DNA from 3 places in the Mesorhizobium sp. WSM4310 genome. Region 2 is predicted to be linked to each of the others. Evidence: riboswitches for the same ligand, from Rfam matches in the RefSeq annotation. Region 2 holds a riboswitch; each other region holds the start of a gene.
What was found. Region 2 has a riboswitch for thiamine pyrophosphate ahead of FJV80_RS30525 (YkoF family thiamine/hydroxymethylpyrimidine-binding protein). Riboswitches for the same ligand answer to the same signal wherever they lie in the genome.
Positions count from the first base shown of each region.

Region 1: it holds a riboswitch for thiamine pyrophosphate, as region 2 does, so the genes downstream of both, thiB (thiamine ABC transporter substrate binding subunit) here and FJV80_RS30525 (YkoF family thiamine/hydroxymethylpyrimidine-binding protein) in region 2, are expected to answer to the same signal.
Region 3: it holds a riboswitch for thiamine pyrophosphate, as region 2 does, so the genes downstream of both, thiC (phosphomethylpyrimidine synthase ThiC) here and FJV80_RS30525 (YkoF family thiamine/hydroxymethylpyrimidine-binding protein) in region 2, are expected to answer to the same signal.

Region 1 is NZ_VFTA01000014.1:33,631-43,801, reverse strand. It holds gene FJV80_RS16780 (ABC-F family ATP-binding cassette domain-containing protein) at 1-1,287, opposite strand, end outside; gene FJV80_RS16775 (thiamine diphosphokinase) at 1,289-1,933, opposite strand; TPP riboswitch at 2,022-2,136, shown strand; gene thiB (thiamine ABC transporter substrate binding subunit) at 2,180-3,178, shown strand; gene thiP (thiamine/thiamine pyrophosphate ABC transporter permease) at 3,425-5,041, shown strand; gene thiQ (thiamine ABC transporter ATP-binding protein) at 5,049-5,810, shown strand; gene FJV80_RS16750 (M48 family metalloprotease) at 6,069-7,538, shown strand; gene FJV80_RS16745 (RNA polymerase factor sigma-32) at 7,556-8,419, opposite strand; gene FJV80_RS16740 (amino acid ABC transporter substrate-binding protein) at 8,744-9,517, shown strand; gene FJV80_RS16735 (amino acid ABC transporter permease) at 9,655-10,171, shown strand, end outside.
Region 2 is NZ_VFTA01000045.1:17,469-27,639, reverse strand. It holds gene FJV80_RS30575 (PfkB family carbohydrate kinase) at 1-173, opposite strand, end outside; gene FJV80_RS30570 (ADP-ribosylglycohydrolase family protein) at 170-1,198, opposite strand; gene FJV80_RS30565 (GntR family transcriptional regulator) at 1,202-1,927, opposite strand; gene FJV80_RS30555 (DUF3309 family protein) at 2,381-2,545, opposite strand; gene FJV80_RS30545 (isoprenylcysteine carboxylmethyltransferase family protein) at 3,099-3,794, opposite strand; gene FJV80_RS30540 (ABC transporter substrate-binding protein) at 3,969-4,985, opposite strand; gene FJV80_RS30535 (ABC transporter ATP-binding protein) at 4,978-5,745, opposite strand; gene FJV80_RS30530 (ABC transporter permease) at 5,742-6,560, opposite strand; gene FJV80_RS30525 (YkoF family thiamine/hydroxymethylpyrimidine-binding protein) at 6,604-7,212, opposite strand; TPP riboswitch at 7,203-7,316, opposite strand; gene FJV80_RS30520 (hypothetical protein) at 7,311-7,604, shown strand; gene msrA (peptide-methionine (S)-S-oxide reductase MsrA) at 7,708-8,226, opposite strand; gene FJV80_RS30510 (glycosyltransferase family 39 protein) at 8,401-9,948, opposite strand; gene FJV80_RS30505 (hypothetical protein) at 10,146-10,171, shown strand, end outside.
Region 3 is NZ_VFTA01000048.1:23,683-33,853, forward strand. It holds gene FJV80_RS31155 (DUF3732 domain-containing protein) at 1-207, shown strand, start outside; gene FJV80_RS31160 (hypothetical protein) at 232-798, shown strand; gene FJV80_RS31165 (hydroxymethylpyrimidine/phosphomethylpyrimidine kinase) at 1,704-2,519, opposite strand; gene FJV80_RS31170 (thiamine phosphate synthase) at 2,510-3,115, opposite strand; gene FJV80_RS31175 (thiazole synthase) at 3,112-3,885, opposite strand; gene thiS (sulfur carrier protein ThiS) at 3,887-4,084, opposite strand; gene thiO (glycine oxidase ThiO) at 4,053-5,054, opposite strand; gene thiC (phosphomethylpyrimidine synthase ThiC) at 5,051-6,886, opposite strand; TPP riboswitch at 6,990-7,106, opposite strand; gene FJV80_RS31200 (hypothetical protein) at 7,424-7,687, opposite strand; gene FJV80_RS31205 (metallophosphoesterase) at 8,179-9,516, shown strand; gene FJV80_RS31210 (hypothetical protein) at 9,519-10,171, shown strand, end outside.

The DNA of each region.
Region 1 (10,171 bases), on a different contig from region 2:
GTCGAGTACCAGGAGGTTCGCCGGCCGCGCCAGCACGCGCGCCAGGATCAGCCGCGCCCGCTCGCCGCCGGACAGTTCGCGCACCGGTGTGCGCGCCTGCTCCGGCTTGAACAGGAAATCCTTCATGTAGGAGACGACATGGCGCTGCTCGCCATTGATGACAAGGTTCTCGCCGCGCCCATCGGTGAGGTACTGCGCCAGCGTCTCCTGCGGATCGACCGCCTCGCGCTTCTGGTCGAGCGTGGCGATTTCCAGATTGGTGCCGAGCCGCACCGAGCCGGCATCCGGCGCCAATTCGCCAGTCAGCATCTTCAAAAGCGTCGTCTTGCCGGCGCCGTTCGGTCCGACGAGGCCGACGCGGTCGCCGCGCTGGATGCGGGTCGAGAAGCCCTTGACCACGGTGAGGTCGCCAAAGCTCTTCTCGATGTTCTTGGCTTCGATCACCAGCTTGCCGGATTCGGCGGCGTCGCTCGCCACCATGGTCGCGGTGCCTTCGGCGCCGCGATGGCCGCGGAAACGCTGGCGCATGGTCTGCAGCTCGCCCAAGCGGCGCATGTTGCGCTTGCGGCGTGCGGTCACGCCATAGCGCAGCCAGTGCTCCTCGCGCACGATCTGGCGGCCAAGCTTGTGCTGCTCGCGCTCTTCCTCTTCCAGCACCTGGTCGCGCCATTCCTCGAAATGGCCAAAGCCCTTGTCCAGCCTGCGGGTCTGGCCACGGTCCAGCCAGACGGTGGCGCGCGACACGCGCTCGAGGAAACGGCGGTCGTGCGAGATGACGATGAGCGCCGAGGAGGTGCGCACGAGCTCTTCTTCCAGCCATTCGATGACCGACAGGTCAAGATGGTTGGTCGGCTCGTCAAGCAACAGAATATCAGGCTCCGGCGCCATGACACGGGCCAGGGCCGCGCGCCTGGCCTCGCCGCCTGAGAGATCGCCCGGCCGTTCCTCGCCGGTGAGACCAAGATGCTCCATCAGATAGGAGGCGCGGTAAGGATCGTCGGCTGGCCCAAGCCCCGCCTCGACATAGGCGCGCACGCTGGCGAAACCTTCCATGTCGGGCATCTGCGGCAGATAGCGGACGGTTGCCGAGGGCTGGCGGAACACCTCGCCATCCTGCGGCTCGATCAGGCCGGCGGCGATCTTGAGCAGCGTCGATTTGCCGGACCCGTTGCGGCCGACCAGCGCGATCTTGTCACCAGCCGAAGCGGTCAAGGCGGCGCCGTCGAGCAGCGGTGCGCCGCCAAAGGTCAGTTTTATCCCGTCGAGATTGAGAAGGGGCGGGGCCATGTCAGCTTTCAGGTAGTGGATACGGATGCGCGAGCAGCAGCGCGCGGCCGTGGCCGAGCGCGATTTCGAGGCGGCCCTTGACCTCGTTGGAAATGGTCAGCGACGAACCGAAGGCCACCTCGACCTGGTCGAGCGGCCATTTGGCGCCGGTGACGGTCAGGCCGACAAGTTCGGAAAAGCCGAGGATCGAAAACAGCGTGCCGTCGGCATAGTCGAAGCCGGCCGTTCCCAACGCCAAGGGTACGCCTTCCTGCGCGCCGCTGGTCAACAGCACCTCCGTTCCGGCCTCGGCCAGGCGCAGGGCGAGCGCCAGATGCAGGAAAGCGTGGTCGGCGCGCTTGCCGCCGAACGCGCCCGCCAGCACCAGGCTGGTCGCGCCGCGCTCGCGTGCGGCGGCGATGGCCAGTTCGCCGTCGGTCTTGTCCTTCTCCGCCGGAAAGGTCCGGCGCGGCACGGCGGCGAGATCGTCAGGCAGGTCGGCCGGCACGGAATCGAAATCGCCCACCCACAATTCAGGCACAAGACCCAGAAGCCGCGCATGGCCGATGCCGGCGTCGGCGGCAATGACGCGCGAGCCTCCGACCTGGCGGTCGAGCCGGGGCGTGCGGATGAGATCGCCGCCAAGCAGAATGGTGAATGTGCTCATATCTGGTGGCCTGTACCAGCCCGGCAGCGGAAACGGAAGGCCGGCAAACTGCCACTTGCGCGGTTCCCCGACCCGGCCTATGTGTCAAAACGCTCTAACGGGGTGCCGGACGCGATCTTCGCGGACCGGCTGAGAGGCAGTCTCGCCAACCCGCTGAACCTGATCCGGTTTGTACCGGCGGAGGGATTAGACGTTTCGGATAGTCCGACGCCTCAATTCCTTTCAATTCGAACGAAGGAGGCGCCGATGCGCACGCTTTTATACGCTCTTGTCTCGACCATGGCCGTGGCGCTGTCCGGGCCGGCCTTGGCCAAGGACAAGCTCACCGTCTACACCTATGAGAGCTTCACCGCCGACTGGGGCCCAGGCCCGGTGGTGAAGAAGGAATTCGAGGCCGAATGCGGCTGCGACGTCGAGTTCGTCTCGGTCGCCGATGGTGTGGCCCTGCTCAACCGCGTCAAGCTCGAAGGCGCGTCGACCAAGGCCGATATCGTGCTCGGCCTCGACACCAATCTCACCGCCGATGCCAAGGCCAGCGGTTTGTTTGCCCCGCATGGCGCGGTCTCCGATATCAATGTGCCGGGTGGCTGGAGCGACGATACTTTTGTTCCCTTCGACTACGGCTACTTCGCCGTCGTCTACGACACCGAAAAACTGAAAACGCCGCCGAAGAGCCTGAAGGAACTGGTCGAAGGCAGTGCCGATGACAAGATCGTCATCCAGGATCCGCGCACCTCGACGCCGGGTCTCGGCCTGCTGTTGTGGGTGAAGTCGGTCTATGGCGACAAGGCGCCGGAAGCCTGGGCCAAGCTCAAGACGAAGGTGCTGACCGTGACGCCGGGCTGGAGCGAGGCCTATGGCCTGTTCACCAAGGGCGAGGCGCCGATGGTGCTGTCCTACACGACCTCGCCGGCCTATCACATGGTCGCCGAGAACACGCAGCGCTACCAGGCCGCTTCTTTCGAGGAAGGCGAATATCTGCAGATCGAAGTCGCGGGCATCACCACGACCGGAGCCAAGAACCCGCTGGCGGCAAAATTCATCGCCTTCATGACCGGGCCGAAATTCCAGGACGCGATCCCCGAGACCAACTGGATGTTCCCGGCCGGCAAGACCGACAAGCCGCTCAACCCGGCCTTCGACAAACTGGTCAAGCCGACCAAGACCCTGCTGTTCAGCCCCGAGGAGGTCGCCGCCAATCGCAAGGCCTGGGTGGATGAATGGCTGGCGGTGATGAGCAAATAGTTTGGCCATATGATCGAAAGATGAGTGCTCTACGGCGCCCCCCTCTGTCCTGCCGGACATCTCCCCCACAAGGGGGGAGATCGAATGCTATCGGTGATTTCGCCAATCGCCGACGCTATAGGTATGAGCGAGGCGCTGAAACAGCCAATCTCCCCCCTTGTGGGGGAGATGTCCGGCAGGACAGAGGGGGGCGCCAAGGAACGCAACCTTCTATAAGTGTCGCTATGCGGAGACTGGCGGTCGATCGTGCAACGCGCTGATCCTCGCGCCAGCGCTGGCGTCATTGCGCTCGGCGCGATCACGCTGCTGATCGGCGGCGCATTTGCCGGGCTGCTTGTCGAAGGCGCTCACGATTTCTCGGGCGCCTGGGCGGCCTTCGATCCCTATCTGCTGCGCGTTGTGCGCTTCACGCTCTGGCAGGCCACCCTCTCGACCCTGCTTTCGGTCATCCCGGCGCTGGTGGTGGCGCGCGCCCTGTCGCGGCATCCGCGTTTCTTCGGCCGCGCCTTCATCCTGCAGCTCTTCGCCGTGCCTCTGGCGCTGCCGGCGATCGTCGCGGCGCTTGGCATACTGGCGCTGTACGGCCGTGCCGGCTATTTCGCCGGGCTGTTCAGCGCCGTCGGCGGCCAGGGTTGGCCAGGCATCTATGGCTTGTCCGGCATTCTCGTGGCCCACGTCTTCTTCAACCTGCCGTTGGCGACCCGCCTGTTCCTCGAGGCGCTGCAGACCATTCCCGCCGACCAGTGGCGGCTGGCAAGCCAGCTCGGCATGGCGGCGCGGCCGGCCTTCCGGCTGATCGAATGGCCGACGCTGCGCGCCGCTCTGCCGGGTGTCGCCGGGCTGGTCTTCATGCTCTGCATCACCTCCTTCACCATCGTGTTGACGCTCGGCGGCGGCCCGGCCGCGACGACGCTGGAGGTCGGCATCTACCAGGCACTGCGCTTCGATTTCGACCCGGCGCGGGCGGTCGCCCTGACCTTGCTGCAGATCGCGCTGACCTTTGTCATGGTGCTGGCATTGACGCGGCTTGGCGCCAATGTCGTCGGCGACACCAACCTGCCGGTGGCGGCGCGCCGTTATCTCTCCGTCAATACGACCGAGGCGTCACTCAACGCCGTGCTCATCGTGCTGGCGCTGCTGTTCGTTGTCGGACCGATGGCCGCGACCGTCTCGGCAGGCTTGGGCGCCGATCTCGGCCGGCTCGCCGGCGAGGCCACAGTCCGGCAGGCGACGCTGACCAGTGTGGTGCTGGCTTTCCTGTCGGCGCTGCTTTCGGTGATGCTGTCGCTGGCGCTGACCATGGCGCGGCGGGCACTCGCGTTGAACCGCCGCTCCAGTCCAGGAACACTGCTCGAACATGCCACGGATACCGGCGCCGGTTTTGTGCTGGTCGTGCCGCCGATCGTCATCGGAGCCGGCTGGTTCCTCCTGCTGCGCCATGCCGGCGATGTCTTTGCCATCGCCCCGGTCATGGTCGTCACCGTCAACGCGGTCATGGCTATGCCTTTCGCGCTGCGGGCCGTCCGTCCCGCCTATGACGCGGCGAGCGAGCGCCACGAACGGCTCTGCGCGCAGCTCGGCATTTCCGGCTGGGCGAGGCTGCGGCTGGTCGACTGGCCGTCATTGCGGCGGCCGCTCGCCACTGCCTTCGCCTTCGCCATGGCGCTGTCGCTCGGCGATCTCGGCGTCATCGCACTGTTCGGCAGTGATTCCGTGCAGACCTTGCCTTACCTTCTCCTGGCGCGCATGGGCAGCTACCGCACCGAGGACGCCGCCGGCCTGGCGCTGTTGCTTGGCCTCGTTTGCCTCGCCCTGGTGCTGGCGGCTGACTGGCTGGGAAGAGACAAGGTCTGCAATGTCTGACGGGGGGATGAGAGGGAAGGGTGTTCCGGTGCGGCTGGACAAGGTCTCGTTCAGCTATGGCGAGTTGCCGCTCACCTTCGATGTCGCCTTCGCGGCGGCGGAAATCACCGCCATCATGGGGCCGAGCGGTTCGGGCAAGTCGACCCTGCTCAACCTCGTCGCCGGCTTCGAGACGCCGCGGTCAGGCCGTGTGGTGATCGGCGGTGTCGATGTCGGCGCCGATCCTCCGGCTGCGCGGCCGGTGTCGATGGTGTTTCAGGAAAACAACCTTTTTGCGCATCTCTCCGTCGAGCAGAATGTCGGGCTCGGCCGCTCGCCATCGCTGCGGCTGACCGAAGCCGATCGAACCGCCATTGCCGAGGCATTGGAACGCACAGGCCTTGGCGGCAAGGACAAGCGGCTGCCGCGCGAACTCTCCGGCGGCGAGCGCCAGCGCGTCGCCCTGGCGCGCGTGCTGGTGCGCGATCGCCCGGTGCTGCTGCTCGACGAGCCCTTCGCTTCGCTCGGGCCCGCCTTGCGTGACGATATGCTCGACCTGGTTGCCGGTGTGCATGCGGAGCGCTGCATGACGGTGCTGTTCGTCACGCACCAGCCACAGGACGCCCGCCGCATCGGCCAGAATGTGGTGTTTCTGGACGATGGCGCCGTTGCCGCCACCGGCAGCGCGGACGATTTCTTTGCCGGGGCTGGTCCGGAGGCGTTCCGGCGCTATATCGGTGCAGGTGCCGGCAATGCCGTATCACGAGATATTGCCCGGAAGCGGACATAATTTACGGTCAAACCGGTATCAGGCGAAGGGGCGCTTGCTTGCCATGGCAGAAGTAGTGTGGCTAGGTCCGCCCTACTGGTCCGGCACAGGCCGTGATTTGCCTACTGCATCCGCCGCGCGCCCCAGGGGACGCGCATCGGGTGCCGTAGAAATTTGTATTTGCGCATGACAGGTTCCGAAGATCGCTCCCGATTTTCTTGGTCATGCGCCGGGACCTGAAAGGAAGCCGCTCTGGCGATCGGCGTCGACAAGCTACGAATGAACCCGCTAGCGCGCTTTCTGGCGCTGGCCGGCTTTGCCGTGGCGCTCGCAAGCTGCCAGATGTTCACGCCTCCGGAAGTCCAGGAATCCGGCTTCCAGCCGTCCGACAAGCCGATCACGGTCGACAATGTCAGTGCCAACAACAAGCTCGCCGAACTGGCCAAGGCGCAGCATCCGCGCATCCTGGCGACCTATGGCGGCGAATATTCCGATCCCAAGCTCGAGCGCATGGTCGCCAAGGTCGTCGGCAATCTGACCGTTGTGTCGGCGAACCCGACCCAGACCTACCGCATCACCATCCTCAATTCGCCCAACGTCAACGCCTTCGCGCTGCCGGGCGGCTATCTCTACATCACGCGCGGTCTGCTGGCGCTGGCCAATGATTCGTCCGAACTCGCCGCCGTCATCGCGCATGAGATGGGCCACGTCACCGCCAATCACGGCCTGCAGCGTCAGCAGCTGGAGGCCGAGGAAGGCCTGGCGACCAAAGTGGTTTCCGATGTGCTCGGCGACAGCCCGACCGCCAAGGCGGCTTTGATCCGCGGCAAGCTCCGGCTCGCGCAGTTCTCGCGCAACCAGGAGCTCGAGGCCGACGCCATCGGCATCAAGTCGATCGGCGAAGCTGGCTACGACCCCTATGCCGCCGGCCGCTTCCTGCAGTCGATGTCGGCCTATACCGATTTCCGCTCGATCAGCGGCGCCACCGACGCCAGCCTCGACTTCCTGGCGACGCACCCCAACACGCCGCAGCGCATCGACCTGGCGCAGCGCCATGCCCGCCAGTTCGGCGCGCCCGGCGTCGGCACCCGCGACCGCGATTCCTTCCTCGCCGGCATAGACGGCCTGCTCTATGGCGACACGCCGGAAGAAGGCTATGTGCGTGGCGAGACCTTCCTGCATCCGGGTCTCGGCGTGTCGTTCACGGTGCCGGACGGTTTCATCATCGACAATTCGGCGGCGGCGGTGACGGCGACCGGGCCGGGCGACATTGCGATCCGCTTCGACGGGGTTTCGATCGACAAGAACCGCGCCCTGACCGACTACATCAGAAGCGGCTGGGTGGCCGGTCTCGATGACAGCAGCGTCAAGCAGGAAACCATCAACGGCAACGAGGCCGCGACCGCGCATGCCAGTGCTGAAGGCTGGCAGTTCGACATCGCGGTGATCCGTGCCGGCGGCCAGGTCTACCGGTTGCTGACCGCGGCGCCCTCGGCCAGCACCTCGCTGGAGGCGGTGGCGCGTTCGGTCAGCGGGTCGTTCCGCATCCTGAGTGCCGCTGAAAAAGCGGCTCTGAAGCCGCTGCACATCCGCGTGCTCACCGTGCAGCCGGGGCAGACCATGGGATCGCTCGCCGCGCAGATGGTCGGCGTCGACCGCAAGCTCGATCTGTTCCGCGTGCTCAACGCGCTGTCACCAGGGGCCGCGGTTTCGGCCGGCGACAAGGTCAAGATCGTCACCGACAAATAGGATCCCGCTGCGCGGAATCAGGCGGCTGTCGCCAGAAATTCCGGGTTCTGCTTCACCAGCGCCACTTTGAGCTTTTCCATGGCGCGGGCCTCGATCTGGCGGACGCGTTCCTTGGAAATACCGAGCGTCTCGCCGAGCGCCTCGAGCGTGGCGCCCTCGTCGTTCAGCCGGCGTTCCTCGATGATCCTGAGTTCACGGGCGTTCAGCGCGTGAAGCGCCTCCCGCAGCCAAAGCGAACGGCGCGCGACATCGATCTTGTCGCCGACGATCTCGTCGGGCAGCGGATCGTCGGAAACCAGGAAGTCCATCCGCTCGGTCGCGCCCGCATCGTCGGCAAGCGGCATGTTGAGTGAGGAGTCGGGCGCCGACAGCCGTGAATCCATCATCGCCACGTCAGCCTCGGAGACGCCAAGCGCAACCGACACTTCGCGGTAGAGCGTCGTGTTGGAAAGCGGCTCGGCGCCGTTCGCCAGCCGGGCGCGCAGGCGGCGCAGGTTGAAGAACAGGGCTTTCTGCGCGGAACTGGTGCCGCCGCGCACGATCGACCAGTTGCGCAGGATGTAGTCCTGCATCGAGGCCCGGATCCACCACGTAGCATAGGTGGAAAACCGCACCTCGCGCTCGGGCTCGAAGCGGGCGGCGGCCTCGAGCAGGCCGACATGGCCTTCCTGGATCAGGTCGCCGAGCGGCAGGCCGTAATGGCGGAATTTCGAGGCCATGGAAATGACCAGCCGCATATGCGCCACGGTGATGCTGTGCAGGGCGTTCTGGTCGTTGTCTTGCTTCCAGAGCAAGGCCAACCGATGTTCCTCGTCGCGTTCGAGATAGGGAGCCTTCATCGCCGCGCGGACCATGATCCGTCCTGCCGTATCTTCCATCATGAGGCGCTCCCTGCTCAGGCGATATACCCGATGTTACGAACTTGGCAGGGCACCGGTTGAAATCGCGGCGTCGCGCCCTAGAACAGCCAAAACTGCCATGCGCGAGAAAGGTTCCGCTGGCGCGGGCGGGCGAGTGATGCTGTCCGGGCGATTTCGACGCGGTCTCCGGGGACGTTCAGTCGCTGCACGGACTCGTATTTGGAGAATTTGGTTTCAGGATTTCTTTGTTTTTGAAATCAGGTTCCTTATTCTTTCGGCTCGCATCTGTCATTTTCCAACCCTCACAGCAGGCCAGACATCAGGCCAGGACGGGATCACAAAAATATGAAATGGCTCAAATCGCTTATCGTCGCCGGAACACTGCAGGCCCTGGCGGCCACATCAGGCCATGCCGGCGCCAATCTCGATCAGATCAAGCAGGTCGGCGTCATCAAGGTCGGCACGGAAGGCACCTACGCGCCCTTCACCTACCATGACGCGTCCGGCGCGCTGGTCGGCTTCGACGTCGAGATCGCCAAGGCGCTCGCCGACAAGCTCGGCGTCAAGGTCGAGTTCCTCGAGGGCAAATGGGACGGGCTGATCGCCGGTCTCGACGTCAAGCGCTACGACGCCGTCATCAACGAGGTCGGCATCACCGACGCCCGCAAGGCCAAGTATGATTTCTCCGATCCCTACATCGCCTCCAAGGCGGTGCTGATCGTGCGCGGCGACAACCCCGACATCAAGACTTTCGCCGATCTCAAGGGCAAGAAGTCGGCGCAGTCGCTGACTTCGAACTTCGGCAAGCTGGCCGAGGCGAACGGCGCCGAACTGGTCGGCACCGACGGCTTCGACCAGTCTATCCAGCTGCTTTTGACCGGCCGCGCCGACGCCACCATCAATGACAGCCTGTCGTTCCTCGACTTCAAGAAGCACAAGCCCGACGCCAATGTGAAGATCGCCGCGCAAGAGGAAAACGCCGACTATTCCGGCGTCATCGTGCGCAAGGGCGATCCGGAACTGGTTGCCGCCATCAACAAGGCGCTGGCCGATATCAAGGCCGACGGCACCTACAAGAAGATCGCCGACACCTATTTCGGCCAGGACGTCTCGAAGTAATTTCGAGTGAGGGCGAGTTGTCGCCCCTGTAATGCACCAGCGGCGGGCCGTCTTTGACGGCTCGCCGCTTTTGTCTAGATATGGCTGACGCATTCGCGCTTCAATGAAGCCATCTCGACCATTCTGGAGGGTCTTTCGTGCCGCACTGGCTGCAACTGATGCTGGAGTCGCTGCCTTCGCTGCTCTGGGCCGCCCTGATTTTCACCGTGCCGCTGACGCTCTTGTCCTTCGTGCTGGGCCTGACCGTTGGCCTCGGGGCAGCCCTCGGCCGACTGTTCGGGCCGAAGCCGCTGGTCATGCTCGTGCGCTTCTATGTCTGGATCTTCCGCGGCACGCCGCTGCTGGTGCAGCTGTTCCTGATCTTCTACGGCCTGCCGTCGGTCGGCATCCTGCTCGATGCTTTTACCGCAGCGCTGATCGGCTTCACGCTGAATATCGGCGCCTACACGTCGGAAATCATCCGCGCGGCCATCGGCTCCGTGCCGAAGGGCCAGTGGGAAGCCGCCTATTCGATCGGCATGACCTGGAGCCAGGCGATGCGGCGCACCATACTGCCGCAAGCCGGCCGCGTCGCGGTGCCGCCGCTCTCCAACACCTTCATCTCGCTGGTCAAGGACACCTCGCTGGCCGCCGCCATCACCGTGCCCGAGATGT
Region 2 (10,171 bases):
CCGAACACCACTGTCATGCCGGTGCGGGAGGCCGCGACCATCATGTTGAAGCCGCCGCCGGCGACCTGGGCAAAGCTCGATGCCGTCTTCTCGGTACCCGGCGCGGGCAAGGCGTCGATGCGGTAGACATAGTCGACCACCGCGCTGCCGATATGGACGAGGCGCCCGCTCATTCGGCCGCGTCCTTGCCGAACCCGGTCTTGGCCACCCTTGCCGCCACGAGATCGGCGGCAAGCGCGCGCACCTCTGACATGTCGATGCCGACAAGCCGGGCAATATGCTGCTGCGGCAACAGTGAAAAGCCGGTGCAGGCGCCGGCCATACCGGCCGCGATGGCGCCGATCGTGTCGGTGTCGCCGCCGAGATTGGCGCTGATCACAGCCGCCTGCCAGGGATCGCCCCCGGCGACTTCCAGCACAGCGAAGGCGGCCGGAACCGATTCCTGGCTGGCAACGCCGGTGCCGACCAGGTCGGTGATCAGCCGGATCGCATCCCCCGCCGCCTTGCCGCGCACCAGATCCTGCGCCCAGACGATACGCGAGGCGATGTCGCCGCCGGTCACCCAATGGCCAAGTGTCGCCCCTCGCCTCGCCGCCGCGACGGCACTGTCGGAGGCGGCGCGCCAGTCACCGCCGGAAACGCCACGGCTGACGGCCGCCGCGACCGCTGCGGCCGAGGCTATGGCGATCGAGGTGTTGTGCGTGGCGCGGCAGGTCTCGGCCACCTTGGCGACGAACGCGTCGAGTGGCTCCAGCGGCATCATGATGCCGACAGGCGCGATGCGCATGGCAGCCCCATTGGTGTCGCCGCTGCGCCCCGCTTCCTCGGCCGGCACGCCCTTGTTGATGGCGTCGATGGCGCGCTTGGTCGACGGCCCCAGCAGATCGTAGCTGCCGCGCGCCTTGACCTCGCGCTCCCAGTCGAGCAGCGCGTTGACCCAGCGCGTGTGGTCGAAGCGCTCGCCTGAAACAACCAGGATGCGGCCGAGCAGCAGCGCCTGTTCGGTATCGTCGGTAATTGTGCCGGCCAATAATCCCTTCGACACGGGATGCTCGGCGAAGGGCGCGACGAAATCGTCGACACGGCCGTAGAGCTCGGCGATGCGCGCCGGCGACAGGAGCTGCGTCGGCATGCCAAGCGCGTCTCCCAGCGCCCCGCCGACAAGCGCGCCCATGGCGCGATCAAGCGTGTCCGGCATCGCTCAGAACCTCATATGCAGCGCGAAATGCGCCGGATTGAGCAGGCTGGTGACATATTCGATCGGCCGGTCGTCGGCCGCGCGCGTCAGCCGCCGCCCGCGCAGGAAGGGCGTGCCTTGCGGGCAACCCAGGATGGCCGCGTCCTCGGCGTTGAGCATCTCGATGCCGACCCATTCCTCGCCATGGTCGGGGATGAGGCCGGCGCCGCGCAGCGTCTGGTGCAGCGATCCTTCGCGCAGGCCGCGCAGCGGCACATCCTCAAGCTCCGGCGACAGCGGCAGGCGGCTGCGCTCGATGGAAATCGCGTGGCCATCGCTGGCATTGGTGCGCACACGGTCGACGGCGATGAAGAAGGGGCTTTCGATCTCCAGCAAGGCAGCGAGATCGGCGTCTTCGATGATCTCCAGCCGCAGCGTCCTCGTTTCGGCATTGGCGCCGGCATTGGCCAGCGCCCGCGACCAGCCGATCGCGTCGTCGACCGGCTTGCCGTCGAAGGTGACGAAGGAGCCGATGCCGACCTTGGTGGTGATCAGCCCACGGCTGGACAGTTCCTCGAGGCCCTTGCGGACCGTGTTGCGGCTGACGGAGAAACGCTGGACGAGCTCGTTCTCGCTTTGCAGGCGGTCTCCGAAGCCGAGCACGCCGGAGCGGATTTCATGTTCCAGAACGGTCGCGATCTGCTCGGGCTTGCCCGTTCCGGGAGACAGTTGAACCATGCGCCGCTTCATATGCATACCTGTTCAATGAACCTGTATGGTCCTGTTCAATATATGGCTGTAAACCTCCTGTCAATGCGATGCCGAGACCCCAGGCAGCGACTGGAAATTGCCTGTTTCGGACAATGGCGTCAGCAAGATCGCCAATGACGTGCCGAGCAAGGGGCTCGGGCCAGCCATCGTCGAGGCCTTGGAAGCCCGGGTGGAACGATCAGCGACACCGGCGGCACAAGCGTCTCGGTCACCCCGGCAAAAAAGCCCGCTCCGGGATACCGGCGCGGGCCTTGGAGGAGGATGAAGGGGTGGGGACCCTCTCCTGTAGTTTCCTCGGGGGTGGACCGAAATCACAATACGCCAGTCCCGCGTGACGGCGGATCACAAGCCGGCTGGCTTGCATCACAATCCGCTGCGCCTGGGCCCCGTCATGGTCTCGAGATTTCGATCATCCCGGCGGCTTGCAGGCAGCTAGATGCGCCCTAGTACGACGAGGATGATGATGATCAGCAGCACAAGCCCGAGCCCGCCGCCGCCATAGTAGCCGGTTCCATAGAACGGCCCGCCGCCGAGCCCGCTAAAGCCGCCAAGCAGCGCGAGGACAAGAAGGATGATGAGTATCGTGCCTAAGGTCATGGTTCCCGCTCCCGTGGGCGCTGGTGCGCCGGTTTCGAACACCGTCATTTGCAGTGTTTCGAAAATGAGAACGTTCGAGCCGCCTTACCGTTCCGCCCCTAATGTTCGCCGGCGAAGGAAGGATCCGATATCCCGATAGATACAGGGTAGGAATTGACAGCGCCAGACACGCGGAAGCCCGCCCGAGAGACGGGCTTCCGAACGGCCGGAGGTCAGACCGTCAAAAAGGTTCACGCCGATTGCGCACGTCCATTCCTGGCGCCCCTGGCTTCAGCGGCGGGCGATCAACAGGCAGAGCTGACGCAGGTCGCGATCATAACTGCCCTCGCTGCTGAGCACGTCGACGCAGCGCTTCTTCATACGCGCCACCTGGCTGTTGGACATCTGGGCTACGACACCCGGCAGGCTCGGATGATTGGGATTGCTCGCGTACGAGGGATTGCTCGGGCTGGACGGATTGCTTGGATTGGTTCCGCCACCAATGCCGACGCGCGGACCGGTATGGCGACCGGCCGATCGCGGACCCCAGCCTCTTCAATCGACAATCCTGCCCTCAAAACAGGCGGTAGAACAGCCTGTAGCGCACACGTTCCATGTAAGCGCGATACTCCGGTTCGGCGGCCAAAAGGGCCTCCTCGCGCAGGATGCGATACAGCTGCATGTAGGTGATTACCGCATAGACAGCGAGGTTGTGGAAGGAAAAGGCCGACAGCAGATAAAGCACATGGCCGGCGAGGTAGCCGGCATAGATCGGGTGCCGCACAATCCGGTAGGCGCCGCCGGTCATCACGCCGCGATTGCCAGGCAGGATGGCAAAGGAACGGCCAAGCGATATCTTGCCCCAGATGACGAACAACAGCGCAACAAACTGCAGCGGCGCGGCGAAATAGACCGGAACAAGCGCTATGCCAGGCTGGAGGCTGATCAACGCGACACCGAAACTGGCGGTCACGGAGACGACGACCGTAAGCGGATTCCAGTCACGCGTCACCGGACGCCGCGACAGAAGCAGCCAGGTGAAAGTGAGGATCTCGGAAATCGCCACCAGCGCGGCGTTGATCCGGGTCGGGTCCTCCACGAGCTGGGACATGCCGCGATAGACGAACAGCCCCGCGCAGGCCAGGGCACAGAGGCGAAAGAAGCCTTCGCGCAGATCGACCAGTATGTCACGCTTTCGCGCCGCGGAGAAAAATCCGCCCTCATTATTATGCGAAAACGCTTCACTTTTTGACGTGAGCAACGCAAACACCCCGATGATCCCTCGAAGCGACCATTGCACGCAACCATTGCCGGGGGGTTAACCGGGACGATCGGATCGGCATCAAACGGGACAACTCCTGCGAAAGCATGCGGGTGCGGGACGCCCCCCGCATGCGAACCTAACGGAACAGGCCGTCCGATACCGGGTGATGCTTGTCCAGCCTCATCCCAAATTCAGATTTACGAAATACTTCGTGAAATCAGGGCGCTGCGTCAGGATCTTACCATCAGCGTCGCGCAAGATGCCCGCTTTGAAGAGATAGTCGCCGATGGCGTCCATCTTGGCCGGATCCATCGTGCCGATGGCGCCGTTCTTCGCGCGCAGATAATGCCCGTCGATCAGCGCCTTCAGCGACGCCTCGATCAACGCCGGATTGGTCAAGGCATCCTTGTTGGCGGCGATCAGCAGCGCTGCGGCTTCGGCTGGATGATCGACGGTGAACTGATAGCCGCGCCGCGTTGCCTGAATAAAAGCCGACGCCAGTGCCGGGTTTGCTTCGAGATAGGCTTCGCTCGAGGAGATCAGCGTCGTATGCTCGTCGGGCACGCCGTAGTCGGCATAGACGAAGCTGCGCTGCTTGATACCTTTGAGTTCGGCCTCGACGCCCTCCCAGGTCGAGACCTCGAGCGTGAAGTCGACAGAGCCATTGGCCAGCGCTTCATAGGCGGAAGTGCCGAGCGTCACCGTTTCGAAATTGCCCTTGCCGCCGTCATGGCGGATGATGGTCGAGATCAGTGCGTTTTCCCAGGCGCTGCCGAAACCGCCATAGGTCAGGCCGTCAAGGTCCTTCGGACTTTTGATCTCGCTGCGCGCCGCATTGAAGACCACGCGGCCGGTTTCCGACTGCACCACGGCGTAGACGGCCTTCAGGTCGGCCCCGGCGGTCTTCTGGGTGAACAGGCTGATGGTGCCGTTGATGCCGAAATCGGCAACGCGGTTGGCGACGAGCGTGCCGGCGCCGGTATCACCATAGGGCAAAATGTCGACCTCGAGGCCGGCCTCGCGGTAAAATCCCTTGTCGCGGGCGACGAACAGCCCGATGTGGTTGGTGTTGACAGTCCAGTCCAGCGCGACGGTGATTTTTTGCGTCGCGGCGAAGACACGGCTCGCTCCGGCGATCAGCGGAAGACCGCTGGCAAGGGTGAGCAGCAAAGCCTGCCGGCGTGTCAGATCAGTCATGGTCATGTCCTTTGGATGGTTGGGGGTTGAGCAAGATGTCGAGGATCTCGGCCTCGAGTGCGCCGGCCTGTTGCGCGGCGGCGCCGGTCGGATCGCGCGGACGCGGCAAGGGCACCGTGATCTCGCGCAACACACGGGCCGGGCGCGCCGACAGCACATAGATGCGGTCGGACAGGAACACCGCCTCGCGCACATCGTGGGTGATCAGCAGCGCCGTCCAGCGATGATGCCGCCACATCTGCTCGAGCCAGCGCTGCATGGCCGCGCGGGTCAGTGCGTCGAGCGCGCCAAACGGCTCGTCGAGCAAAAGCATGTCGCGCTCCTGCACCACGGTGCGCAAAAGCGCCGCGCGCTGGCGCATGCCGCCGGAAAGCTGTGCCGGAAAATGCCGCTCGAAGCCGGCGAGCCCGAACTCGGCAAGCAGCGGCGCGACCCGCGCCCGCGCCGCCTGGCGTCCGACGCCTTGCACTTCCAGCCCGAGTGTCGTGTTGTCGAGGATGCGCCGCCACGGCATCAGGGCGTCGCGCTGCGGCATGAATGCGAAATGCCGGCCATGGTCGTCGAGCGGCATGTCGTCGAACAACATCTCGCCTTCGCCATGCTCGGCACCCGTCAGAAGCTGGAACAGCGTCGACTTGCCGGCACCCGAAGGCCCAAGGATCGAGACGAATTCGCCGGCACCGACGCTGAGCGAAATGTCGGCGAGCACGTCGAGGCCGCCAAACGCCTTGCGCACATGCCGCAATTCGAGCCGGCTCATCGCCCCGGCCCCTTCCCTGCCGGCTGGCGGTCGATCCGTTCCCAGGGCATGGCGAGGCGCTGCAAGAGCGCCGTCAGCCCAAACAGGATCAGCGTGAGTGCGGCACTGACGCCGACCGCGGCCAGCACCAGATCGGGGCGGAAATTGTTCTTGGCGTTGAGCATGTAGATGCCTAGTCCCTTGGCCGCACCGGCATATTCGGCGAAGATGGCGCCGACCACGGCATAGGTGATGGATATCCGCAGGCCGGCGAAGAAATACGGCAGTGCCGAAGGCAGCCGCGCCAGAACGAAAACACGCCAGCACCCTGCCCCCATGGCGCGCAGCATCTGACCGATCTCCACCTCGGTCGCCTCGTAGCCCTGCACCAGAGCCACCAGCATCGGGAAGAAGGTGACCAGTGCCACCAGCATGATCTTCGGCGTCAAACCGAAGCCGAACCACAACACCACTAGCGGCGCGATGGCCACCAGCGGCAAGGTCTGGCTGACGATGAAGACAGGAAACAGCGCCCGCCGCAGCGGCTGGAAGAAGTCGACCAGCATAGACAGCGCGAAAGCGGCGCCGAGCGAGCAGGCAAAGCCCATCAGCGTGGCGCGGATGGTGGGAATGGCGTTGTCGATCAGCGCCTCGCGATTGAGCATTGCCTGTTCGAAGACGCGCGACGGCGCCGGCAGGATCGTCGGTTTGATGCCGGAATAATTTGCGTAGAGTTCCCAGGCCACGAGCAGCAACCCGACCGACATCACGGCCGGTGCTGCCTTGGCGAAGAGACCCGCGAGCTGCCGCGGGCGGCTTGACGACGATGAGACCAAGAGAGGATAACCTTGACGGCCGCGCGACGAAGGCGCGTTCTGTTCAGACAGCGGTGGGGCTGTTGGCGGAAACCGTGACGTCAAGGGTTACGTGGCCGGCGCCCGGCCCGAAGCGGCAGAAGGCTTCATTCAGCGCCGAAAAGATCGCGCCGGTATCGCCGCGCAGTTTGGTGCAGAAGTTCTTGGAGCGATCGTAGACGCCGGACTGTTTCAGGAAATCGATGCAGCCATAGATCTCATCCATGTGGTCGCCGGTGCCCATCACATAGAGCGAGAATTGCGCCGCCGCCGGCTGGCCGGTGGCAGCAGCATTGCGCACGACAGTGATGGCGGCTTCCTTGCGCGGCCCGAGCGGCCCGACAGGCCCGCCAAACGCGTCGGAGCGGCAGATCGGATCGTCCGGCTCGCCGGGACAGCCGCGCGAAATGGCGGCCGACAGCACGCAATGCTTGCCGCTCCGCGCCGCCGCCACGAACAGGTCGCGCAGCGCCGGGAACAACACTTCGGGTGGCCCGACCAGCAAGGTCGAGATGTCGTCGGTCTCGATACGGAGCCTGTCCCGGTAGGGGTCGAGCGCGCCGAGCGCGCCCAAGATGACACCGACGAAATCGTCGGCCATGGGATAAAGGGAAATCTGTGCGCCTGAAAACATCGCCCGCCTCGCTCCGCTGGTATTACCCAGATCAGCTTCTAGGGTCTGTGGGCTTGCCGCCCCCGTCTCAGCCCCGACCGTACGGAGCACCCCTGTGGATGAGCGCGTTAAAGCACCATTCCAACGGAAGGGGAAGCCGTTTTTTCAGCGCACCGGGCCAAAAGCGTTGCACCAGCAACACCGCAAACGCCATGGATGGGTCCGGCGGCAGCGGCCGGTCAGTGACTGTAGACCCGAGCACGCCGGCTTCGCCCGATACGGTCGATCCGGCAATTACCAACAGCACGACCATCGCGCCGGGCGACATGAACTCCGATGCGGATCGCAATTGCCCGACCAATCCGCAAGGCGCGCAGTCCGATGCCAACGGCAACGCGACGGCCCCACCGTGAACGACAACAACTGCGGCAAGTAAGTGATTGCCCAAACTGAAAAAGCCGCCGGACATCCGGCGGCTTTTCGATATCATTCCCAACGATGCTTTTTGCCCAATCGTTAGGATGCGGCCTTCTCGCGAACCGGCAGCTTCCAGCCCGGCCTGACGAAGTGGCAGGTGTAGCCGTTTGGATATTTCTCCAGATAGTCCTGATGCTCGGGCTCGGCATCCCAGAAGGCACTGGCCGGCGCGACTTCCGTGACGACCTTGCCTGGCCACAGGCCGGAGGCATCGACATCGGCAATGGTATCTTCGGCGACGAGCTTCTGCTCGTCGCTCGTATAGTAGATCGCCGAACGGTAGCTCAACCCGACATCATTGCCCTGGCGGTTGCGCGTCGTCGGGTCGTGGATCTGGAAAAAGCGCTCCAGCAGCGTGCGATAGCTGATCACTGCCGGATCGAAATTGATCTCGATGGCTTCGGCATGGGTGCCGTGGTTGCGATAGGTGGCGTTGGCCACATCGCCGCCACTATAGCCGACGCGCGTGGAGATGACGCCGGGATAGCGCCGTATCAGATCCTGCATGCCCCAGAAACAGCCACCGGCAAGCACTGCGCGTTCGGTCGAAGTCGCCATGTCACGTCTCCTCAAAAAGCAATTCCAGCTCATGCGAGCGTTTCCCGCCCGGAATTGCGCAGACAAAATTGGATTTCCCAATAGATGGGCATTGTCGTCCGCTTCGTCCAGTCGCGTGGAAACAACGCGGCCATGAACGAACGATATCACGACGCGATCGGGGATCGAACCGTTTCAGTTGGGCAGATGCCGGGTCGGGCTGTCGACGGCAAGCTGCGGATAGAGCGTGCCCGGCGGAATGGCAGCAAAGCTGATTGCCAAAGGCGGCGCCGTGCGCGACCAATTGAAAAGAACGGTCTTGACCGGGAGGTTGCCCAGCCATGTCCGCAACTGCGGCGGCACGCCATGTCCTCGCCAAACCATCAGCATGCCGTGGTCGCGCAAGCGCTGCCTGGTGATCCAGGGCGCCAACCGGGTGTCAAGATCGGTGAAGATCGACGGCTTGTCATAGGCATTGAGGCCAGCCAGCAAGGCCACCTGGGTATCGCCGCCGACAATGTCGAGCCGGCCGGGCGCCGCCGCGTGCCAGACCGCCTCGGCCTCGTCCGCGATCGGCTCCGCCGGCCAGCAGACGGCATCCAAGCGCCCCCGCACATTGCAGCCCGTCCAGCGCAGCGCAGCATAGGCGCCCGACACGGTGACGATGCAGAGGAACGCGCAGATCGCCAGCCTTCGCATCTCGATGGCGCCGAGCCGGTGGCCGAGGAAGGCCAGCACCGTGACACCGACAAGATTGTACATCGGCGCGCCCCAGGACTCGCCGGCGCCAATGAACAACGAGGCCACCATGATCAGGGTCCCCGGGCCGAGCCCCATCCACACGAGATAGACCAGAATGCTGCGCTCGACGGGCACTTCGGGGGCGGGCGAGCGCCGCAGCAGGCCTGATATCGCCAGCACCAGAAGAAGGCCGGAGAGTCCGGCCATCTGGACACCTATGTAATAAAGGCGCGCCCGGTGTTCGGCCACCCATTGGTCGCGGGCGGCGAAATAGGTCAGCGGCAGGAAATCGATGCGGTAGAGCGCGATGGCCAGCGGTGTGGCAACGGCGAGAAAAACGGCAAGGCCAAGCCATGGCCAGGGCGTCGCCAGCCGGCTGCGCGCGCGTGCGTCGCGCAACAGCCAGAGCGCGCCGAAGGCAAGCAGCAGGCCGGTAGAGAACTTGGCATAGAGCCCGACGCCCGACACCAGTCCAAGCGCCAGCCACCAGCCCGGCCCGCCGCCACGGCCGGCGCGCCAGAGCAGCCAGCAGATGGCCGCCCAGAACGGCATCTGCGCGTAGTCATGATTGAATTGCGGGGTCGGCCAGCCGAAGAAATAGAGCGACGGCATCAAAAGCACGGCGGCCAGCGCACGGCTTTGCCCGAGCATGTCGCGGGCCAGCAGGTAGACCAGGACGAAGGTCGACGAGATCGTCAGCTGGGCAACCAGATATTGCGGCCAGCGGAACGATCCGGTCAGAAGATGGCTGGTTTCGAGCAGCCAGCCTGGAAGCTGTGGGTGCTTGTAGGTCAACAGCACCCATTCGCGGCCCCACATGAAACCTTCCACCACGTCGCCGGGCGGGGCGGGATCGATCAGTGCCGGCACCGCCGTCCAGCACAGGATCTGCACCAGGCACAAAAGCGCCAGCAAATACCAGGGATGGCGGAGCAGGCCGGGCCATACCGATGACGAGTCGAGGCCGGCGGAAGTCAGCCCCGCCGGCGCCCAACCATCCATGGAGTCGTTTATTCCCACCATGCGGCGCTTAAATCACATCGTCCGGTTTGCCGAACAGTCCCCATAATCAAAGCTTACAAAAAAGTATACTTGCAAGCCATTGCAAAACCAAGATTGGGCAGGAATTTCGGCGCTCCGCTGCCCTCCCCCGGCAGAACAGCCGCCCATTTGGTCCTGTCTGAACATCCCTGATATCGATGCGTCACCACCATGCCGTCATCCA
Region 3 (10,171 bases), on a different contig from region 2:
CAGGACGTGGTCGCCGTCAGGAAGGTCTTTGCGCTCCTAGGCGCTGAGGTCATGGCCGCGAAAGGTCGCCTCCAGATCATCGTGCTGGATCATGCAGATGAGGACGTCTGGGGCAAGCTTCCCGGAGTCAAGTTGATTGAGGAATGGCGTGGACAGGCCCTCGTGCCTCAGGCTTGGATTGCCGCCGCATCTTCCAACGGTGGATAATAATCTGCTGCCAGAGGAGAAGGCATGGCGAACGTGGACGAGATCAACCGTCTGACGGCCCTTGGCTTGAACGTCATCACAGCCATGGATGTCGCGGAAGGAAAACTAGACGAAGCCTTCGAGGTCGCCCGCGCTCAGGAGAAACGCAAGGTCGACATCTGGTGCAAAGGAAGAAAGAACATTCCGGTTGCACTGACTGCGATATGGGACTGCGATCCTGCAAACTTCTATCTCGCGTTCGACGGCGATGATCCCAGCGACCACGCTTCGACGGATTTCATTCTTATCGACGCTGATGTCACTGACGTTGGCGGCAGGCTTACCTACGCCGCCAGCAGGGACAAGGGTCCTTGGCATCAACGTTACAAGAGCAAGAGCTGTGGGATCGCCTACCGATGGCTGCATGGCCGCGGTGTCACACCGCCTTTGCTCGGCGAGTACCAAGGCCAAGTTCACATCGTAGGAGGCATGCACCGCTTCCATCTTGCCAAGCACTATGGGACGACGCGCATGCCATTCCTCGTCCGGAGGGCCGAACTAGCCGCAGTAATGGCGTTGATCCCCTCGGCGACCGACACCGCCAACTCGTAATGGCGGGGACTGCAGAAAAGAAGCGAATGAGTTGCGAACTTACCGGGATCACTCCCCGAAAGCTGACCGACGGCTTCCGGCCCCGTTGCGGCCATTCTTACTCCCGCACTTTGGCTTTTCCAGCGCTAAACCGGCCTTGGGCGATGAATGGAAACGGTCAGATGTTCCCGGTCTGTGCTCGAAAAGTCGCATAAAAGGGCAGACTGGTGTGACGTCCGGAATTATTGGGCCTTTCACGGGTTTACCGGTCCCGAATTATCGGTTGCTGGCGGGCGGGCTATGCGATTGAAAACAGGAGAGTTTTCTGGCTAAGGGTGGGGTTTCAGACTGAGTTTACCAATGCCCTTAATGACGATTAATTCTGGATTGGCATCAGGTGATTGGGTTTGCGCAGAATATAGCCGCCCTTATTGGTAAACCCGCTCACGGTCGACAACGGATTGGTCAACCTAGGACGACAGGATTGGTAAACCGGAGCCGCCCTATCGACGAAGGTCTAGCTTGGCGCATTCACTGTCGCCGGTAGGCAGATATTCGGGCGACAATCGGGACCAGCGTGCGACGCCGCCAAGCGTGAGACACGTCGGCTACGCCGCAAATCGACACGGTTTGACCGGGCGCAATACCGCACCGATCTTCTAATCTCGGCTTAATTCCGGAGAGAGGCAGATAATTCCGGACGCCACACTGATTGGTAACCTAAGGCCACCCACCACGCGGATTGGTAGCCCACAGGAATAGGTTTGGTAACCCTTATCGAGTGAGGGCCGCTCGTACCTTTCGGCGGGTTCGTTTCAGTTCTAAGCCCGGCTTAATTCTGGACAACGACAGATAATTCTGGACGGCACAGTGGAACTCAACGCGTTGTAAGGATGGCATAGAGAAGCAGTAGCCCTCCAGTCTCGCTACTGGAAAAATTCTGGAAAATGGGTCTGCTTGGCTGGACGCAGAACGTTGTGATTATTCAGCCGGCATTTCTGAAGCTTCTCGAACACAAACAGCTTGCCTTCGCGCACGCTATCTTCGAGCGACTTCGCCTTCGCCAGATGCGCCGCAATCGCGCTGGCCAGCATGCAACCTGTTCCGCGCATCGATATAGCAAGGCGCGGCGTGTCGAAGTGGATGGGTTCATGATCGGAGCGTAACAGAATATCGGCCGATCGGGGACCCGACGCGTGCCCACCCTTGATCAGCAGGGCCTGAGGGCCGACGGCCTGCAGTCTTTGTCCTTGTTGGAGCGCACCGTCCTCATCCGAAGCCGGTTCGGAACCAGTAAGGAGCGCCAGTTCAGGAAGGTTGGGCGTGACAATGCAGCAAAGCGGCATCAAATCGCGCTTCATGGCAGCGATAGCGCCTGCTTCCAGAAGTGCGCGGCCTGAGGTGGAGGCCAGCACAGGGTCGAGTACTGCCGGCACTTGCGGAAATTTGCGCAGCACTGCGGCAACGGCAACAATGATCTTGGCAGTCGCCAGCATGCCGATCTTGATTGTGGCTACGTCGTTGGCCTGTAGCGCGGCACACATCTGATTGGCCACCATGCTGGGTGGCGAATGATGGATTTCGATCACGGCGTCGTGCGTTTGCACCGTTAGCGCTGTGACGGCGAGACAGGTGCGCACGCCAACGGCAGAGATCGTCTCGATGTCGCGTGCTATTCCAGCACCCCCGCTGGAATCTGATCCGCCAACGACAAGCACATGCGGTTCTCGTCTCATCGCCATCGGTCCGTCTTTTCGATCCATTCTCGCGTGCGCGCTTCGGGGTCGAAGCTCAACGTGATGTCCGTGACCACTGCGGCGCTGTTGGCGCCGGCCTCAAAGACGCCGTCGAGGCGGTCGGGGTTGAGGCCGCCGATGGCGACCAATGGGATCGGCGCCACCCGCCGCTTCCACTCGCTGATCCGCTCTAGCCCTTGCGGTGCCCACTTCATTTTCTTCAAAGTGGTGGGATAGATCGGACCGAGCGCGACATAGTCGGGCTCGGCAAACATGGCCGTTTCCAGCTCGACATGATCATGCGTGCTCAATCCGAGCCTGACGCCCGCTGCCCGTATCCTCGAGAGGTCGGCCGTTTGCAAATCCTCCTGGCCCAGATGCACGAAATCGCAGCCTTCCTCGATTGCCAGGCGCCAATAATCATTGATGATGAGCTGGCTTTTGTGTTGGACACACCAGGCCTTCGACTTGCGGATCTCCGCGCGCAGCCCGGTTTCATCCATGGTTTTGATGCGAAGCTGAATCAGCTTGACGCCGAGCGGCGCCAACCTTTCGATCCAGGCGGCGCTGTCGACGATCAGGTAGAAGGGATCGAGCTTCATGAAAAAACGGCCCTGCCGACCATCGGTGTCGATGGCACGGCGACGTCGCGCGGTTCGAGCATTCCCGAACTGAACGCCTCACGACCGGCGTCGACCGCCTTACCGAAAGCACGCGCCATGCCGACCGGATCTGCCGCCTTGGCGACCGCTGTGTTCAGGAGCACGGCGTCAAAGCCGAGTTCCATGACGGTGGCCGCGTGCGACGGCCGTCCGAGCCCCGCATCCACAATCAGCGGGACGCCAGGGAAATATCCGCGCATCGAGCGCAGCGCCGTCATGTTGACCGGTCCCAAGGCGGAACCGATCGGTGCGCACCACGGCATCAGGACCTTGCAGCCCGCTTCCAGCAGCCGCTCGGCGACAACGAGATCGTCGGTGGTATAGGGGAATACCGCAAAGCCGTCCTCGCACAGGATGCGGGCGGCTTCAACCAGACCGAACACATCCGGCTGTAGCGTGTCGTGATTGCCGATCACTTCGAGCTTGATCCAGTTGGTGCCGAAGACCTCGCGCGCCATTTTCGCGGTGGTGACGGCTTCCTTGACGGAGAGGCAGCCGGCGGTATTGGGCAGGGTTCTGGCGCCCAGCGAGCGGATCAACGACCAGAATTGTTCGCCGGCCCTACCGCCCGCCATCTCACGCCGCAACGAGACGGTCACCACCGACGTGCCCGATGCCTTGACTGCATCGGCAAGGATGGCCGGCGAAGGATACTGAGCCGTGCCGAGAAGCAGGCGCGACGAAAGCTCGGTTCCATAAAGCTCCAACATGCTAGCCGCCCTGCATGGGCGAGAGGATTTCGATCCGGTCGCCGTCGCTCAACTGGAACTCCGCGCGGTTGGCTTTGTGCACGAGGTCGCTGTTGACGGCGGTGGCGAGCCAATCGCCCTCATAGTCGAGCGCGGCAAGCAACTCGGCCAGCGTGGTGGCGGCAATCTCACGCGCCTCGCCGTTGACCATCAGTTTCATGAGCATGCTCCTTGGTTCTGTCTTGACTGAAAACCAGGTCGGCAGCCTGGCGCGCCATGGCGGGGGCGAGGAGAAAACCGTGACGATAAAGACCGTTGATCGCGATGATCTCACCGTCTGTTTCGACGCGTGGCAAATTGTCGGGAAATGCCGGACGGACACCCACACCGGTTTCAACGATCTCGGCCTCACCAAAGGCCGGATGGAGGGCATGGGCGGCGCCCAGCAGCTCCATCATGGAACGCGCCGTCACCGGTCCGGCGCTCTGGCTTTCAATCATCGTCGCTCCGATCATGAAACGGTGATCGGTGCGCGGCACGGCATAAAGCGGAAAGCGTGGATGAAGCAAACGGACCGGCCGCGACAGCGAGACATCAGGCGTGCGAAGGATCAGCATTTCGCCGCGAACACCGCGCAGCCTGTCATCGGCCGCTGCCATTCCCATGCAGTCTATCTGACGGGCGAATCCCGAAACAGGCCGGGCGTCGCAGCCGAAGTGGAATTTGACACCCATGGTCGCAAGCTTGTCATGAAGTGCCGCCATCGCCGGGCGTGGGTCGAGGTGAGCCTCGTCGGGGAAGAGCAATCCACGCCGGAAGCGGCCGGCGAGGTCGGGTTCCAGGAGCGCAATTTCGTTTTCATCGACGCGCCGATGCCCTGACGTGCGACTGGCGAACCGGTCAAGCTCACCGGCATCACGCGGCGCGGCCACGACCAATGTCCCGGCCCGTGTCACCTGACCCGACAGCACCGCATCCCACCAGTCGGCAGCATCGCGTCCGAGATCCAGCACCGGCTGCTCCGCGCTTTCGCGCTCGCACCATGGCGCCAGCATGCCGCCGGCGAACCACGACGCGTTGCCACCAAGGCCATGCCGCATCTCGGCGACGGTGACCGTCGCGCCGCGGGCGGCGAGTTCGAAAGCGACGGTGAGGCCGGCAACGCCGGCCCCTTTGACGAGCACCCTCATGATGGTTTGGGAGCCTCTGGCACGACCGGTACGCCAGTCTCGTCCGCCTGCATGTAGAGATCGCCGCCCTCCCGGTATTTTGCCGCCATTGCCGCCATGCCTTCCTTCTGGGCCTCGGCACGGATGTCGTGGGAAATGCGCATGGAGCAGAATTTCGGCCCGCACATCGAACAAAAATGTGCCAGCTTGTGCGCCTCCTTGGGCAAGGTCTGGTCGTGGAAGGACCGTGCGGTTTCGGGGTCGAGCGACAGGTTGAACTGGTCCTCCCAGCGGAACTCGAAGCGCGCGCGCGAAAGGGCATCATCCCTGGTTTTCGCTGCCGGATGGCCCTTCGCCAGATCGGCTGCATGGGCGGCTATCTTGTAGGTGATCACGCCAATCTTGACGTCGTTGCGGTCGGGAAGGCCGAGATGCTCTTTCGGCGTGACGTAGCAAAGCATTGCGGTGCCGAACCAGCCTATCATGGCGGCACCTATCCCTGAGGTGATGTGGTCATAGCCCGGCGCGATGTCGGTCGTCAGCGGCCCCAACGTGTAGAACGGCGCCTCACCGCACACTGCGAGCTGCTTGTCCATGTTCTGCTTGATCTTGTGCATGGGGACATGGCCCGGGCCTTCGATCATCACCTGGCAGTCCTTTGCCCAGGCAATCTTGGTGAGTTCTCCAAGTGTTTCCAGTTCGGCGAATTGCGCCGCGTCGTTCGCATCGGCGATTGAACCGGGACGAAGGCCGTCGCCGAGCGAGAAGGAGACGTCATAGGCTCTGGCGATGTCGCAGATCTCCTCGAAATGCTCGTAGAGGAAGCTCTCCCGGTGATGGTGCAGGCACCATTTGGCCATGATCGAGCCGCCGCGCGAGACGATGCCCGTGACCCGGTCGACGGTCAGCGGGATGTAGTGCAGCCGCACGCCGGCGTGGATGGTGAAATAGTCGACGCCTTGCTCGGCCTGCTCGATCAGCGTGTCGCGGTAGACCTCCCAGTTCAGATCCTCGGCGATGCCGTTGACCTTTTCCAGCGCCTGATAGAGCGGCACCGTACCGATCGGCACCGGCGCATTGCGCACGATCCAGTCGCGGATGTTGTGGATGTTGCGGCCGGTCGACAGGTCCATCACCGTGTCCGCGCCCCAGCGGATAGCCCAGACCATTTTTTCGACCTCTTCGGCCATCGACGATGTGACAGCCGAGTTACCGATGTTGGCGTTGATCTTGACCAGAAAATTGCGACCGATGATCATCGGCTCGCTCTCGGGATGATTGATGTTGGCGGGAATGATTGCGCGCCCGCGCGCCACCTCGTCGCGCACGAATTCGGGTGTGACGAAATCTGGGATCGCCGCGCCGAAGGCTTCGCCGTCGCGTTGCAGCTTGCCGCGCATCACCTCGCGGCCGAGATTCTCGCGGATGGCTACGAACTCCATTTCTGGCGTGATGATGCCGGCGCGCGCATAGGCAAGTTGGGTCACCGCCTTGCCCTGCTTGGCCTTGAGCGGCCGATTGCGTATCGGAAATTCCGGTGTCAGGCGCTCGCCGGTGGCGAATCCATTGTCTTCCGGCCGGACGTGGCGGCCGTCATAGGCTTCGACATCGCCACGCGCCGTGACCCATTCGTGGCGAAGCCGGGCAAGGCCTTTTTCGATGCTGGTTTCGACTGATGGATCGGTGTAGGGGCCGGACGGATCGTAGACGGTGACGGGCGGTTCGCCGGCCGTCGGATGGACGGAAATCTCGCGCATCGGCACCCTGATCTGCGGGTAGAGGACGCCGGGCTTGTGGATTTTCCGCGAGGCGGGCAGTGGTCCCGTCGATACGGCGGGGGTGAGGGCATTCATCGTGAGGCTCCTTTGCTCATGCATTGGAGACCCAGTTCTGTGCCGGAAGGATGAAAAGACGCTTCTGTAGACCTGCTGCAACAGGACCTCGGGCGTAAACTCCCGCAAAGCGCTTGCACCGTCCCTACGCCAGTATGAACTGGATCAGGTTCAACGGGTCACTGCGCCGCGAAAGCCAGCAGTATCTCAGCCCCTTGCCGGGACTCCCCTGGTGAATGCCTTAGGTTGAACGGGCTGACGCTATCTTGTCAAGCGCATTCGGGCGCCTTCGGCCGGTGGCGACGACCGGCGGCCAGCCGGGCGGAGAGCTCGCGCATGCATCGGGGACAAGTCACGCCCCGTAGACCGGGGCTGAATGGCCAAAGCCTCATTCGCTTCGTGAAGGATGGAGAAACTGTATTGGCCATGTGCGCGTATCGACCAAGTAGCTCAGGCGGTCACGGATGTGGTTATTCTGGTCGAAGGTGACGAACGGCCTTGGGGGTCACCTCCTTTAGGATTCAGAGGTTGGAAGACGGCTTCTCGCGATCACGGCCATCAGGAAATACCTGTCTTCGGCTCAACCTCGACATGGCGTCCGATCGACCGCAGATATACAGCTATCTCGTTCATGAGATGATCGCGTTCGCCGTAGATTTCAGCAATCCTACGCAGCTGTGGCTCGACGGCCCTCCGTTGCGCTGGCGTGAAATCAGCATCGCCAAAGACGTATCCCAAGTTGCCAATCGCGCAAATTTTGCAGCCGGCGTCCACAACTGCTTGTACGAATGCCGGAATGTCTTTTTCTTGCATGGTCTTCATGTCGAACCTCTCGTGAATGGCGTGCTTGCGCCCCAATCTGCCTTTTCAGCGTGTCCTCTGGGCGGCGCAAGCCCTGAGCGTGACTGTGCACGGGCAACCTCGACTATCCCATCTGCCACGCTCTTTAGAATCGGTGGGGTCTGGTGATCGCAGGCTGGGCCACTCAAAAGCCTGCAAGAAGAAAGTCATGGCGACCATTGCTCAAGATCGCAAGGGTGCGTGCAAGACCTTCCGTTGGCAGTCATGCACGCTCGCTCAGAGATAGTCCGGCCGCGGAAATTCTCCCTTATTCGTAAGAAAGCTCATTGAGCAACTGGGCATTGAGCAACTGGGTCTCACGTCACGGGTCTCGTGTGCTTCACAGCCGAAAAATAGCCGCCGTGGCAATTCTCGAAAAGTGCAGGCTACCTCGTTAAGGACACTGCGGATGATCGTTCGCGCTTGGCAAAAGCGAACGGATTAGTCTATGGCTCTCGGCAGGGGGGCGAGTTATGCGGCGGGTGCGAATCCTTCAAGTAGGCGATATTCACTATCCGGACTGGCATCCTTCCTCTAGCAACATCGATGCCAAGGATAGCAAGTTCGCTCCGAAAATAACGCAGAAGCTACGCGCGTCTTCGCTGCGTGCCGTCTTGACGAAACTTCGGCGGCTGACGACTTCGAAGCCCTTGGATTCGATCGCCTTCATGGGGGATTTCACGAGCCGTGGCGACAAGACCTTCATTGCTTCGGCATTCCAGCATTTCACGTTGCTCTGCCGCGCACAGGGACGCAGTTCAAAGGCGCTTCCGTTGATATTCGTACCGGGAAATCACGATGTGAACCGTGATGACGCGCGCGAACTTGGACCGACTGAGAAATTCAGCGAAATGGCGAGTTTAGCCGCCCGCTTGGGTTGGCAGACCGTTCCCGTGGACCAACCCGTGCACTTCAGACTTCCGACAGGATCCGCAGGCGCAAACTTCATCCTCGTCAACACAGCGATAGGCAGTTGGGAGCTTCAAAACCTTCCCGCGTTCCTTCGTGATCGTCTCGAGGCACTCAGTCCTTCTACAGAGCCTCTAGATCTCGGCTCGCCGGACATCTCGGGACATTCGCCCGCGACACCTCCCAGCGATCCAGACAAGGAGGCGTCCGACGACGAGTATTACGGTCAGATGGACACGCCATACATCTCGCGTGAGATGCTTGCAGGCCTACAGGAATTGCTCCAGCAGCCCGACATGCGTTACGGCATCATAATCGGCCATCACAATCTGCTGCCACAAAAGACTCCGCGCATTACGCCATACGCGGAGATGCTCAACAGCGGATTTGTCAGAACTCAGCTGCTGCAGGGCAACAAGCCTATCGTCTACCTGCATGGACACATACATGCTGATCCGGTCGAGATCGTCAACGATCCAAGGTTTCCGGACGGCAAATTGATCTGCATCTCAGCACCAGAGATACAGTCAGGTTTCAATGAGCTCGTCTTCTTCACGACCGATCAGGGAGAGCTCGTCGGCATCCGACTTATACCCTACCGCACCAATGTCGCCGACGGGACGGTCATGGAAGGCGAACATTGCTTTATTTCGACCATGTCCAACGGCAAGGCCTTTCTGAACAACGACACGTTTGACCTGCTGCGCCGACTGCGCGACCATGCCACCAGGCGCGGGAATGGGTTACTCTTCTGGGACGAGATCACTGAGATTGCTGCCTCCGCCGAGCTCGGGCTAGATCTGGAAGACTCTCTTCTGATGCTCCAAGCGGCGCGCTTCATCGAGATAGACGGCCTCACCAAGGCAAACTCGGCTTGGCGCATTAAGGTAAGGGACGAATAGCGATGGAGAATCCGTTCGGCCCCAACAGGATCGAGTACGAAAGCCGCCCGATACTGTGGTTCAGTCAGAAGTCGGCGTTGATTTCTGCCGCCGCCAAGCCGGTCTTCGTCGCAGGGACGAGAGGCAGCGGCAAGACCAGCATTCTTCGCTCGCTTTCCACAGTCCATATTCTTGAAGACAAAAGTCTCTCGGACCAAGTCGGCAAGCTCGCTTGGTATGGCGTCTTCTTCCAGCTCAATGAGACATTCTCGCCCCTAATCGACAACGCCGTTCTGAACCTCATTCCGGAGCGGATACGCTTCGACACGGCCGCCGTGATCCCGCGGCAATTCGTAATCTTCTCTCACTATCTGGAGCTGAAGATAGTCGAACGCCTGCTCGAGAGCATCGGCCAGCTCAGACGCGACGGCCACTTGAAATACCGGGCCTCCGAAGATAGGGACGTCGCCCTGGCACTGCATCGCGAAGTGCTGCACTTCATACCCCAACCTGCCCGTCTCGACTTCTTCAGCATCGATGAGCTGCGGGGTGGGATAACCCGGTACGTCGACGAATGCTTCAACGCGTTCTTCTTTGCCGCCGATGCCGGAGCGACCGGCTTCAGAGCAACAGACCCTGGCGCGATCATTAACAAGGTCGCGACCGCGATCACTCC